One region of the Pradoshia sp. Z3_51 genome, then DNA from elsewhere that is predicted to be linked to it. Evidence: predicted binding sites of a transcription regulator. Region 1 holds the regulator's gene; each other region holds the start of a gene.

Evidence for each region. The regulator LexA, encoded in region 1, represses DNA repair genes until DNA is damaged. The targets are predictions, from matches to a motif close to CGAACATATGTTCG.
Region 2: parE (DNA topoisomerase IV subunit B) is a predicted target of LexA. The motif match lies at 1,824-1,837, and genes of this name have one in related genera.
Region 3: uvrB (excinuclease ABC subunit UvrB) is a predicted target of LexA. The motif match lies at 1,520-1,533, and genes of this name have one in related genera.
Region 4: recA (recombinase RecA) is a predicted target of LexA. The motif match lies at 1,928-1,941, and genes of this name have one in related genera.

What each region holds. Positions count from the first base shown of each region.
Region 1 covers NZ_JBZAJC010000017.1:17,251-20,743, reverse strand. Annotated here, with positions in the region: gene AC4BHA_RS18345 (helicase-related protein) at 1-636, shown strand, start outside; gene lexA (transcriptional repressor LexA) at 840-1,466, opposite strand; gene yneA (cell division suppressor protein YneA) at 1,620-1,943, shown strand; gene AC4BHA_RS18330 (YneB family resolvase-like protein) at 2,013-2,663, shown strand; gene AC4BHA_RS18325 (DUF896 domain-containing protein) at 2,740-2,970, shown strand; gene tkt (transketolase) at 3,109-3,493, shown strand, end outside.
Region 2 covers NZ_JBZAJC010000001.1:20,464-23,956, reverse strand. Annotated here, with positions in the region: gene parE (DNA topoisomerase IV subunit B) at 1-1,757, opposite strand, end outside; gene AC4BHA_RS00105 (CoA-binding protein) at 2,095-2,505, opposite strand; gene plsY (glycerol-3-phosphate 1-O-acyltransferase PlsY) at 2,677-3,285, shown strand.
Region 3 covers NZ_JBZAJC010000004.1:376,612-380,104, forward strand. Annotated here, with positions in the region: gene AC4BHA_RS11095 (ABC transporter substrate-binding protein) at 1-935, opposite strand, end outside; gene AC4BHA_RS11100 (CsbA family protein) at 1,202-1,429, shown strand; gene uvrB (excinuclease ABC subunit UvrB) at 1,626-3,493, shown strand, end outside.
Region 4 covers NZ_JBZAJC010000002.1:448,259-451,751, forward strand. Annotated here, with positions in the region: gene pgsA (CDP-diacylglycerol--glycerol-3-phosphate 3-phosphatidyltransferase) at 1-491, shown strand, start outside; gene AC4BHA_RS05815 (competence/damage-inducible protein A) at 535-1,782, shown strand; gene recA (recombinase RecA) at 2,041-3,084, shown strand.

The sequences.
Region 1 (3,493 bases):
ATGAAACGGTTGTTAAATGGTGAAGACCGGCCGATCAGTACATTTACAATAGCACCTACACAGGGTGTATTTGAACGTTTTAAACGTTATCACTCGAGTTTTGATCAATTCTTTGAATTATGGGATGAATTTAAAAATCCTTCCGGCACAACAAAAGCACCGCTTACTCAGGAAAAAGCTTTATATCATTTAATTCGCCATGAACAAATAGAAGGACGAATGTCGATAACTGATTTATACGGTTTTCTGCATTTACCTTTTTCAGCGAATGAGGAGAGCCTCGTTAACCAATGGCTCTATAATATGAAAGCCATTGTGGATAGAAGAGAATTGAGAGAGCCTTTAATAAAGAAAGATTCCTTGGATGAACTTGAATTATCTTATAAATCAGTAGGATTGCATTTATTGTTTTTGTATAAATTAGATCGAAGAAGTGAAACGGTCTATTGGGAGCGAGTAAGAGAAGAAATCAGTTCAGATGCACATAATCAGTTAAGAAAAGGGGTTAAAAAATATCAAACAAAGTGTCGGTCATGCAATAAGCCGTTAAGTTGGAATTATCCATTTGCTATTTGCCAGTCGTGTTATGAAGAGAGTAAACGATCAAGATACTATTACAGAGGATGGGATATATAGGACCTTCAAGCTTGCAATCATAATGGTTGCAAGCTTTTTGTATTACATAATTATATTATGTAAACAATGAGATAAATAAAAGCGTTAATCTATTTATGAAGTGGAATATGCCAATCTTTAAATGCATAAGTTTAATAGAGAAAATAGAGATAATAGATTTTAAACACATAAGTAGAACCGGCTGAAAGCCGGTCCCATCGTTCTTATTGAATATTTCTGTATAACCCGATCACTTTACCGAGGATGCTGACATTTTGTAGAATGATAGGCTCGAGCATAGAATTTTCCGGCTGCAGACGGAAATGAGTATCTTCTTTAAAGAAACGTTTTACGGTAGCTTCATCATCTTCAGTCATGGCTACGACAATTTCACCATTGTTTGCTGTATGCTGCTGGCGAACAATAACATAGTCACCGTTAAGTATTCCAGCTTCAATCATACTGTCACCCATAATTTCAAGCATAAACACATTTTCATCGGCAGGAGCCATATGCTCAGGTAGAGGGAAGTATTCTTCTATATTTTCGATAGCTGTAATAGGCTGCCCTGCAGTTACTTTCCCGATTAATGGTACATTAACTGAGTTTGTTTTTGGAATATGGTCATGTGGATCCATATCCAGGATTTCAATAGCACGCGGTTTTGTAGGATCCCGTCTGATGAGTCCTTTGCTTTCCAATCGCGCTAAGTGACCATGAACTGTGGAACTTGAAGCCAGTCCGACTGCTTCGCCAATTTCTCGAACGGAAGGTGGATAGCCCTTCGTTTTTACTTCTTCTTTAATATATAGCAAAATATCCTGTTGCCGTTTGGATAATTTAGTAGTCATCTCCCGCACCTCTTTTAGCTTTTCTTGTTTTTAGTATATCATTTCCTGTTTAACAGTACAAACATAAGTTCGTTTTTTGTGTTGACACAAAACATTTGTTCGGTTTATACTTAGTTTATATTAAACGAACATACATTCGATGGGGGTTTATTTATGAAAAAATTATGGACTTCTTATGGCTATTCCATCTTGTTTTTTATCGGTCTTTTCTTATTAATAACTACAATGATAGTAACAAATATTGAAGCACCAAAAGACGATTATCAACAAATTACGGTTAAAAAAGGAGATACAGTTTGGGATATGGCTGAACGTTTTGACGGCAGCGAAATGACACAGACTGAATTTGTCTCTTGGGTTCAGGAAAATAATGACTTGCACATTAATCATTTAAAGGAAGGGCAAACGATTGTGATTCCTGTAAAGAAAATGAACGAAAACACAGAAATGCTACACTTAGCAGATTCTGATAAATAACTATATAATCAGAAAGGTCGGGAATGTTTCCCGGCCTTATCTATATGTAAAGAAGAATGGTGAGAGAAAATGAAGGTTGGAATTTATTGCAGAGTCAGCACAGATAAAAGTTCACAGGAAACATCACTGGAAAGGCAGGAGCAGGAGTTAACAAGACTGGCTGCCATAAAAGGGTTCGAGGTTGTAATAATAGAGAAAGAACAAGCTAGTGGATATGATTTAGAACGAGAAGGCATTCTAATCTTGCTGGAAAAAATGAAAAATAGAGAAATCGAGGGTCTCTTGATTCAGGATGAAACAAGACTTGGCAGAGGAAATGCCAAGATTGCTCTATTACATTGCATCTATAAAGAAGGAGTTAAATTATATACGGTTACTCATAATGGTGAGCTTGAGGTTTCTGAAACAGATGCCATGATTTTGCAAATCATTAGTATAGTAGAGGAATATCAGCGAAAATTGCAAAACAGTAAAATCAGAAGAGGGATGAAACGAGCCATTGAAAATGGATATAAACCGCAAAGAAATTTAGCAAATCAACATCTTGGAGGCGGAAGAGAAAGGTCAGAGGTACCTTTACAAGAGGTCATTGAGCTGCGTATTAAAGGATTAACATTTGCTGAAATTACGGAGAATTTAAACAGAAAAGGCTATGATCTCTCTAAAGCCACTATTCACCGAAGATATTCAGAATATATGAAAAAGAATACTAATCAATAGTTCCTTCTTGAAAATCCAGCGGTTTTTCTATACGATGACAATATCTACTTATATTTTATATAGAAGGAGCAATACCATGCTGCCAATGCATAAAATTAAAAGAATTAATGAATTATCTAAGAAATCAAAAACAGTTGGCCTTACAAAAGAAGAAGCCACTGAACAATCTCTTCTAAGGAAAGAGTATTTGGAAACCTTTCGTACTTCAATGAGAAATACGGTTGAAGGTTTGACCATTATCGATCCAGAAGGTAAGGATGTCACACCTGAAAAAATAAAAAAATTACGTAATAAAAAATTACATTAAGGGTATAGGATAATAGGCTAGACTCCAAAAAAATAGTTTAAGGAGTGACGATTTTGTAGCATTTACCAACAAAGTCTTGTCAACCTGTTTATACTTCATTAATATAAATTAGAAGGTTAATCTGAAAGGATGTAGGCAATGTTCACAGAAAAAGATAATTTATCTATCACAGCTATTCGTACACTTTCAATCGATGCAATTGAAAAAGCTAATTCAGGTCACCCTGGTATGCCTATGGGAGCTGCTCCTATGGCTTATACACTTTGGACCAAATTCATGAACCATAATCCAAAAAATCCGGATTGGTTTAACCGTGATCGTTTTGTATTATCAGCAGGGCATGGTTCCATGCTTTTATACAGCTTATTGCACTTATCAGGTTATGGCCTTGATATGGAAGAAATTAAGAATTTCAGACAATGGGGCAGTAAAACACCTGGACATCCTGAATATGGACATACAAAAGGCGTAGAAGCTACAACCGGACCACTTGGCCAAGGTATTGCGATGGCAGTCGGTATGG
Region 2 (3,493 bases), on a different contig from region 1:
TCCCATAGCTGGTCTGCGTTCATCTCTCCAAGACCTTTGTATCGCTGAAGCATGTATCCTTTTCCAACCTTTTTAATGGTACCTTCTAATTCATCATCATCCCAAGCATATTCTATAACTTCTCTTTTACCGCTTCCTTTACTAACTTTATATAAAGGAGGTAAGGCGATGAATACTTTACCATGTTCAATTAATGGTTTCATATAACGATAAAAGAAGGTAAGCAATAATACTTGGATATGGGCGCCATCCGTATCAGCATCGGTCATAATGACGACTTTATCATAATTGATATCCTCGATGGAGAAATCGGATCCTACTCCACCACCGACAGCATGAATAATTGTGTTTATTTCTTCATTTTTAAAAATATCTTCAAGCTTAGCTTTTTCTGTATTAATAACTTTACCGCGTAAAGGCAAAACAGCCTGGAACCTTCGATCACGCCCTTGTTTGGCAGACCCTCCGGCAGAATCTCCTTCGACGAGGTATAGTTCATTCTTCAATGGATTGCGGGACTGCGCCGGTGTAAGTTTTCCTGAAAGCAACGCTTCCGATTTCTTGCGTTTTTTACCGCTGCGTGCATCTTCTCTTGCTTTTCGGGCTGCTTCTCTGGCCTGAGCCGCTTTAATCGACTTACGGACCAAGGATGTCGCAATATCGGCATTTTCCATTAAATAATAAGATAATTTTTCAGATATAACAGAATCTACCGCAGAACGGGCATCACTGGTACCAAGTTTACTTTTTGTCTGTCCTTCAAATTGTAATAATTCTTCTGGAATTCTTACAGAAATGATAGCAGCCAATCCTTCGCGGATATCTGAACCATCCAGGTTTTTGTCCTTTTCTTTCAGCAAACCGGATTTACGTGCATATTCATTAAAGGCACGTGTAACAGCAGTTTTCATTCCTACTTCATGAGTTCCGCCATCTTTTGTTCTGACATTATTGACGAATGATAAAATATTTTCCGAATATCCATCATTAAATTGAAAAGCAAAATCAACCTCAATATCAGAATGAGTCCCCTCAAAGCTTACAACAGGATGCAATGTATCTTTTTCTTCATTTAGGTAAGAAACAAATGCCTCAATCCCATTCTCATAATAATAAACATCTTTTTCATCCGTACGTAAGTCATGTAATTCAATTTTTAAACCTTTTAATAAAAAGGCAGATTCGCGTAAGCGTTCACTTAAGGTTTCACGATTGTAAACAATGGTAGAGAAAATACTCTCATCCGGTTTAAAATGAATGGTTGTTCCAGTTTGGTTGGTTTTACCAATTTTCTCTAAAGTCGTTACAGGTTTTCCGCCATTTTCAAAACGCTGTTCATAAATAAAACCATCACGCTTAATGGTAACAACAAGCCATTCTGATAAAGCATTTACGACCGATGCACCAACCCCATGTAAACCACCGCTCGTCTTATAGCCACCCTGACCAAATTTTCCTCCTGCATGAAGGATGGTTAGAATAACCTCCGGAGTCGGTTTACCCATTTTATGTATTCCAGTAGGCATCCCTCTACCTTTATCCATTACACTGATGCTATTATCTTTATGAATTTTTACAATAATTTCGTCCCCATGTCCGGCCAATACTTCGTCCACGGAGTTATCAACGATTTCATAAACGAGATGATGCAGGCCTCGTGTGTCTGTGCTTCCGATATACATTCCCGGTCGTTTACGGACAGCTTCTAATCCTTCAAGTACCTGGATGGCATCTTCGTTATAGTCAATAGGTTTTATATTTTTTGCCACTTATGTACCCCTCTCTTTACGTTACAACTTCTATTATATACATATTCTTAAACAAGAACAAATGTTCTCGATAGTATAAACAGCACACTAAAGCTCTATTGCTCTATTTTTACAGATTATTTTTCGTTTCGCAAATAAAGTTTAGATAAAGGTTATGTATACGAGACATCCCGGCTTCCAGTCCCTGTAAAAAACAAATAAAATAAGTCCCTGTATCTTAATTATGGTATCATCTTCGGTGTTTTTACAACTATTAGTTTTTATTACCTACAACATTATAAAACCACCAATGAGCTATTTACGAGCAATTGGTGGCCATTTTTTATTATTTAGTTAATGCATGCTCCACTTTTATGCAACGGTCCATAATGACGGTGTAATCCTTGTCCTTTAGCATTTGGAAGGCCTCTTCATCAATAACTCCCAGCTGTGTCCAAAATATATCGGCATCGATTTCCAAAAATTCCTTAGCCAGATCCATCACATATTCAGATCGGCGAAAAACATTGACAATATCTACATGCCCTTCAATATCCTTCAATATCGCAACCGCCTTTACACCCAAAACACTATCCACTGAAGGATTGACCGGGATAATTTCATATCCATTATCCTGCATGGCCTTAGATACCATGTAAGATGTCCGTTCCGGATTATCAGAAAGACCAACGACAGCTATTCGTTTCGCTTTTTTTAAGAGGAGACCAATTTCATCTCTGCTTGGATTTTCTATCATGAATATAGCCCCTTTCAATAATAAAATTTATCCTTATGTATACCCATAGGCTATTATAGAATAAACGGTCAGCTCAGAATAGGGAAGTTAATAAAAATAATTTTTTTATTTTCTTTTTGCAGGTACATGTTAAAATATATTAACCAGTAGTGTAAGAAAGGAACTGTTTATATGTTATATTTTTTGTTTATATTGGCCTATTTGCTAGGTTCAATACCTTCAGGCTTAATTATAGGAAAAGTTTTTTATAACACTGATATACGTGAGCATGGCAGCGGAAACTTAGGAGGAACCAATACATTCCGGACACTTGGGAAAAAAGCCGGAATTATCGTTACAACTATAGATATCTTAAAAGGTACTTTGGCCACCTTATTGCCATACATATTTAATATACAAGCTGATCAATGGCCAAGTTGGATTGCTATTCCGTTGATATGCGGCTTATTGGCAGTTATCGGCCATATGTACCCTATATTTGCCGGATTCAGAGGCGGTAAAGCTGTAGCTACATCCGGAGGTATTTTGCTCGGATACGATCCACTTTTATTTGTGATTCTAGTTGCATGCTTTTTTGTATTCTTATACCTAACTAAAATCGTGTCCTTATCTTCTATGTTGATTGCAGTTGTGGCACTTATTTATGCCATGTTTAGCGGAGATCCTTCCATGTTAATCCTAATTATCTTCCTGGCAGGATTTATCTTCTATCGCCATCGCGCTAATATCAAACGTATTATTAATAAAACAGAACCTAAGGTTAATTTGTTTAAACGATGATATAAGACTGTTTTTGGAATCACGATTAGTGGTCCAAAAACAGTCTTTTTTATTTTTGCTAAACAGAATACAAAAGCAATATTCTCCTCCGAAAACCTCATCTCATATTCAAACAACAAAGCTCGACCTCTATCGACTGATTACCTAATAGGATTAAACGATCGGATAATTTAGTATAAAATTATCAGTCATATGAAACCAGAAAAAT
Region 3 (3,493 bases), on a different contig from region 1:
ATATAGCCTCCGAGTGTCGAAGCTGAGCCTGAATCACCAGCAGGCAAGGAGGTAAAGGCAAAGTTTCCAGCTACCTTTGAGGTACTTTTATCAGCAGCTGTTTTTTCCATATAGGGCCAATTGCGTGCGAATACAGTTTGGCCTTCTTTAAAGGCAGATTCAGTTTCCGTTTCGGTAAAAGTTAAAATGTTATTTGGCATGAAATCTGCGTTTGCAATTTCAACCATTTTACTAAGTCCTTTTTTGGCTTCTGGACTGTTAATGACGACTTCATTGTTTTCATCGATGATTTTGCCGCCGTAGGAGGCAATGAATTCCATGGCGTTCACAACAATACCTTCATATTGCTTTGCTTGGAAGACAAAGCCTGAGCTTGTGCCTTCTTTCCCGTTTCCTTCTTTAGCCATTTCTATTAACTCATCCCATGTTTTTGGGGGTTCGCTAACCAAATCTGTTCGATAATAAAGAATACCGGCATCTGAGTATTTTGGCAGAGCCCATTGCTTGCCTTCAAATTTCCCGGCTTCAACTGGACCGGGGAAGTAGTCTTCGAGATTAATTTTATCCTGATCGATGAAGCGGTCTAATTCCATCGCGTAGTTAGCCTGGGCGAACTCTGCCGGCCAAACAACATCTGCATCAAATACATCAATTTCAGCACTTTTACTACTGAATGCGGTTACATATTGATCGTGCTGTTGAGTAGAACTATTCGGCATTTCCTGATAGTTTACTTTAATATTGGGATGTTCTTTCTCGAATGCCTCTATCAGTTTTTCTGTACTGCCTGTCGTATCGACTCCTCTGGCATATGTAATTTCGACTGTTTTTGAATCGTTCTCATCGGTAGAGGTTTCTTCGGTATCGGAACATGCTGTTAACGCAATCCCTAATAGAGCAGCAGAAGAGATGGATAACCATTTTTTAAGTTTCATATTTCCCCTCCTATTTAATAGATACTTACTTTCCTTATAAATTCCTTTAGATCTGGTTAATGAAACCTAATTTTGGATAAATTTTCATACATGATCCTAAAGGCCTATGAACACATTTGAAGTCAGAGGGGTGCCAAATGGAGGGCCAGTCAGCGATTAACTTAGTATCCTGCTGGATTAATCACATGAAATGTAATATATTTGTAGCTGAATAGAATTGCTGGAAAATAGCTGCGTGATTCCAGAGGAAGCAGGTGAGACCTCAGATGAAGATTTTAATAGCTCTTTTAGCTCCAGGTTTATTAGTTGTGCTCTTTTCAAGAGTGACATATAGCTGCATAGTCGGTTTATGTTTAACTGTTGCCCTAATCGCCGCATCAGCGTATAAAGGCTATACATCATCCTGGCCTCTGATTATAATTGACGCATTTTCATTAACGGCGGGGTATTGGTATTCTCAGCGGATGATCAAAAGAACACCTAAAAGTGCATAAACAACAGACTGAGTCTTCCGCAATATTGAGGAAGACTCTTTTATTTTTTTGCAGGATGGGCATAAATGATATTATTAAAGTTAAAAAAAGGGAATGTTTGTTCGCTTTTTATTGGTTTGTTTATAGATGATTGTGGTAAAATATTGTTATCAAATAAAACGAGACTTGAGATGAAAATGATGAAAGGGGCTTTTGTGTGAGTAAACAATTTGAATTGGTTTCCAAGTATACTCCTCAAGGAGACCAGCCAACTGCAATTAAAGAGCTAGTGAATGGAATTAATAATGGCGTTAAGCATCAAACGCTGCTTGGCGCTACTGGAACCGGAAAAACATTCACGATTTCAAACGTGATAAAAGAGATTAATAAGCCCACCCTTATCATTGCTCATAATAAGACGCTTGCTGGACAGCTGTACAGTGAATTTAAAGAGTTCTTTCCGAATAATGCAGTCGAGTATTTTGTCAGTTACTATGACTACTATCAGCCTGAAGCGTATGTACCTCAGACTGATACCTTTATAGAAAAGGACGCCAGTATTAATGATGAGATAGATAAACTGCGCCACTCTGCAACATCTGCATTATTTGAGCGGAAGGATGTCATTATTATTGCCAGTGTGTCCTGTATTTATGGCTTGGGTTCTCCAGAAGAATACGGGGAAATGGTTTTATCCATACGAGTTGGCATGGAAATGGAGCGGAACCAGCTATTACGTAAATTGGTCGACATTCAATATGAACGAAATGATATTAACTTTCAACGCGGAGCATTTCGAGTAAGAGGAGATGTAGTAGAGATTTTTCCGGTCTCAAAGGATGAACACTGTGTACGTGTTGAATTTTTCGGCGATGAAGTGGAACGGATCAGAGAGGTGGATGCGCTGACTGGAGAAATTATCGGCGAAAGAGATCATGTAGCTATCTTCCCTGCATCCCACTTCGTTACAAGAGAAGAAAAGATGAGGATTGCTATTCAAAATATTGAGACGGAATTGGAAGAGCAGCTCACCTTTTTAAGAGGTGAAGGAAAGCTTCTCGAAGCACAGCGGTTGGAGCAAAGAACCCGTTACGATCTTGAAATGATGAGAGAAATGGGCTTTTGTTCAGGAATCGAGAACTATTCCCGACATCTGACCTTAAGGCCGCCGGGCTCTACCCCCTATACCCTTATTGATTATTTCCCTAAAGACTTTTTAATGGTTATAGATGAATCCCATGTTACAGTCCCGCAGGTTCGCGGAATGTATAATGGAGACCGCGCCCGGAAAGAGGTACTTGTCAATCATGGTTTCCGTTTGCCGTCCGCAATGGATAATAGGCCTTTGCAATTTCAGGAGTTTGAAGAACATGTCAACCAGATTGTTTATGTGTCTGCTACACCGGGGCCTTATGAACAGGAGCATTCACCGGAAATGGTTGAACAGATTATCCGTCCAACAGGACTGCTGGATCCAACTATTGATGTTCGCCCGATTGAAGGTCAAATTGATGACTTGTTAGGGGAAATAAACGAGAGAATCACAAGGGATGAGCGTGTCCTAATCACTACATTGACTAAGAAAATGTCTGAGGATTTAACGGATTATTTAAAAGAGCTTGGCATCAAGGTTCAATATTTGCACTCTGAGATTAAAACACTTGAACGAATCGAAATCATCAGAGATCTGCGTCTTGGAAAATATGATGTGTTGATTGGAATAAATCTACTGCGTGAAGGGATTGATATTCCGGAGGTCTCACTCGTAGCTATTCTTGATGCGGATAAAGAAGGATTCCTGCGTTCAGAACGGTCTCTTATTCAAACGGTCGGCCGTGCTGCCCGTAATTCGAATGGTCATGTTATTATGTATGCAGATAAAATAACGAATTCCATGGAAATAGCGATTTCAGAGACTAAACGGCGCCGTGCGATCCAGGAAGAGTATAACAGGAAACATGGCATCGTTCCTAAGACGATCCAGAAGGATATTCGCGATGTCATTCGGGCCACTCATATAACGGAAGATGAAGAAGAAAAAGCTGCAAATAAATACGAGAAACTTACCAAGAAAGAGCGCCAAAA
Region 4 (3,493 bases), on a different contig from region 1:
CGTGGGTGATTAACGATGTGGAGTTGCCTATCTCTCATTTTGTTGGAGCTATCATTTTTATCATTGCTTCCACTACTGATTGGATTGATGGATATTATGCTAGAAAACATAATCTGGTCACAACCCTTGGAAAGTTTCTTGATCCGTTGGCAGATAAACTTCTTGTATCTGCAGCATTAATTATCCTTGTAGGATACGAGTTGGCCCCTGCTTGGATTGTTATTTTAATTATCAGCCGTGAATTTGCGGTAACAGGTCTTCGCCTGGTTCTAGCCGGTGAAGGTGAAGTGGTTGCAGCGAATCAATTGGGTAAAATTAAAACATGGACTCAAATCATAGCTATAGCTGCATTACTATTGCATAATCTACCATTTGCGTGGATTAATTTCCCGTTTGCTGATATAGCTCTTTACGTAGCCTTATTCTTTACTCTATGGTCTGGCTGGGATTACTTTGCTAAGAATAAACATGCGTTTTTAAATTCTAAATAAGGGTATCATTCTAAATATAACTTGTTAAATGGCGGGTGACAGAATGAATGCAGAATTAATAGCGGTAGGCTCTGAGTTATTACTTGGACAGATTGCAAATACCAATGCTCAGTTTATATCAAAAAGCCTGGCAGAGATAGGTATTAACGTATATTACCATACAGTAGTTGGGGATAATCCTGTACGATTAAAAAAGGCTATTGAAATTGCAGAATCCCGAGCAAATCTCATAATATACACTGGTGGGTTGGGACCAACAAAGGATGATATAACAAAAGAAGTTGTAGCTGCCCATATAGGTAAAACATTAATAACAGACCAAAAAGCTATGGAAAATATTGAAGAATATTTCAAGAAAATAAAACGGGTGATGACAGAAAACAACCGGAAGCAAGCATTGGTTATTGGAGGATCGGAAGTATTCCCTAATCAAAATGGAATGGCTCCCGGAATGGTTGTGTCTCATGGGGATATTCTTCACATTTTATTACCAGGTCCTCCAAGTGAAATGCAGCCAATGCATCAAAATTTTGCAGTTCCTTATCTTTTGAGATTAATGGACAGGGTGGAGCGTATAGATTCCCGAGTCCTCCGTTTCTTTGGTATTGGGGAATCACAGCTTGAAACAGAAATAGAAGATTTACTGGATCAGCAAAGTAATCCGACAATAGCGCCTCTTGCCTCAGATGGAGAGGTAACTCTTCGTATTACAGCTAAACATGAATCTATTGAAGAAGCTGACAAACTATTAAAAGAGACAGAAGAAAAAATTCTTTCGCGTGTGGGAGAATATTTTTACGGATATGATGATGCGACTATTATGACTGAACTTATCAATCTTTTAAAAGAAAATGAGCTTACAATATCGGCAGCAGAAAGCTTAACCGGCGGAATGTTTCAGGAAAAAATGACGGATATACAGGGAGCCGGTTTAATCCTTAAGGGCGGTATTGTTGTTTATACCAATGAAGCAAAGGAAAAGCTTTTGAAGGTCGAACAATCAACCATCGACCAATATGGAGTTGTCAGTGAGCAATGTGCTATGGAAATGGCTGATAATATTAAAGCCATGCTCCAATCTGATATTGGGATTAGTTTTACTGGAGTAGCTGGACCAGATGAATTGGAAGGTCATCCGGTAGGGACTGTTTATATCGGTATAGCCATTTCCGGTCAGAAAACGTACGCAAAGAGATTGGACTTAGGCGGTATGCGTGAGGTTAATCGGGTAAGAAGCATGAAGTATGGCTGTCATTTTCTTATCCGAAAGTTGAGAGAGTTATATGCATAATAGAAAACCCCAACTTATATGGTTGGGGATTTCTATTGTTTATAAAATTGAGATAATTTTTGTTTTACTTTAATTACTGCTAAAAGCATTCTGTTTGCTAGAGAGTTTCTTTAAATTTATTAGCAAAATTACCATTAAAACAATACGAATAAACGTTCGCTTTTTTACTTGTTAAATGGGGACAGATGAGGTATAGTATAAATAAGTTCTAAATTATACATGTAATGTTTTTATATAGATATGGGGAGGAAATAAACTGTGAGTGAACGTCAAGCTGCGCTCGATATGGCGCTAAAACAAATTGAAAAGCAATTTGGTAAAGGTTCAGTAATGAAGCTGGGGGAAAGAGCAGACAGAAAGGTTTCTACCATTCCAAGTGGTTCGCTTGCTCTTGATTCAGCCCTCGGTGTGGGTGGATATCCAAGAGGTAGAATAATTGAGATTTATGGACCGGAGAGTTCCGGTAAAACGACAGTAGCTTTACATGCAATTGCTGAAGTACAGGCACAGGGTGGACAAGCAGCATTTATTGATGCAGAACATGCTTTAGATCCGGCATATGCACAAAAGCTTGGCGTAAATATAGATGAATTATTACTTTCCCAACCAGATACAGGTGAACAGGCATTGGAAATTGCTGAGGCGCTTGTACGAAGTGGTGCAATTGATATTATCGTTGTTGACTCAGTGGCTGCTTTAGTACCAAAAGCTGAGATTGAAGGTGAAATGGGAGATTCTCATATGGGTCTACAAGCCCGTTTAATGTCTCAGGCTCTTCGTAAACTTTCTGGATCCATTAATAAATCTAACACCATAGCAATCTTTATCAACCAAATCCGTGAGAAGATTGGTGTTATGTTTGGTAACCCAGAAACAACTCCAGGTGGTCGTGCTCTTAAGTTCTATTCTACGGTTCGCCTTGAAGTAAGACGTGCAGAACAACTGAAACAGGGAAATGATATTGTAGGGAACAGGACTAAAGTAAAGGTTGTTAAAAATAAAGTGGCTCCACCTTTCAAAGTGGCAGAACTTGATATTATGTATGGTGAGGGTATTTCCAAAGAAGGAGAAATCATCGACATTGGTTCTGAATTGGATATTATTGAAAAGAGTGGGTCTTGGTACTCATATAATGGAGATCGCTTAGGACAGGGAAGAGAGAATGCGAAGCTCTTCTTAAAAGAAAATCCAGATGTTCGGGATGAAATTTCCATTAAAATCCGCTCAGCCTATGGATTAAACGGTGAAGCGAAAGTGGTTGAAGCAGCAGAGGAAATGGATAAATTTGATTTACCTGAATAAGTAGTTTGTAATGGGCAAACCTGATTATGGGTTTGCTCTTTCTATAGGTGGGCCTCAGGGTGTGTTTTATTATAAATTTAGCTGTTTCTGAAGAGAATCATGAAAGAAATAATATTTAGGTAGTATTGTGACTGGCAGAGTATGATCAATCAGTAAGTGTTGTTTGAGAAAAATCTATAACTTTATTAGAAAAGATGCGAAAAACAAATAATTTCTTCGGCTTTTGTACTTTTACTCAACTTAATGGGAAGCGGCTGTCTTAAAGTGGAGAGTATTATTAGAAACTATGACCTAGGTGGATAGGGTCACGAAAATTGTATATCTGTCTGTATTTTCTAAAAACGATTAAAAGAGCGTCAGGACTTGCTCTTGACAACAAATTTTCATAACTTTACAATAGAAATGTATT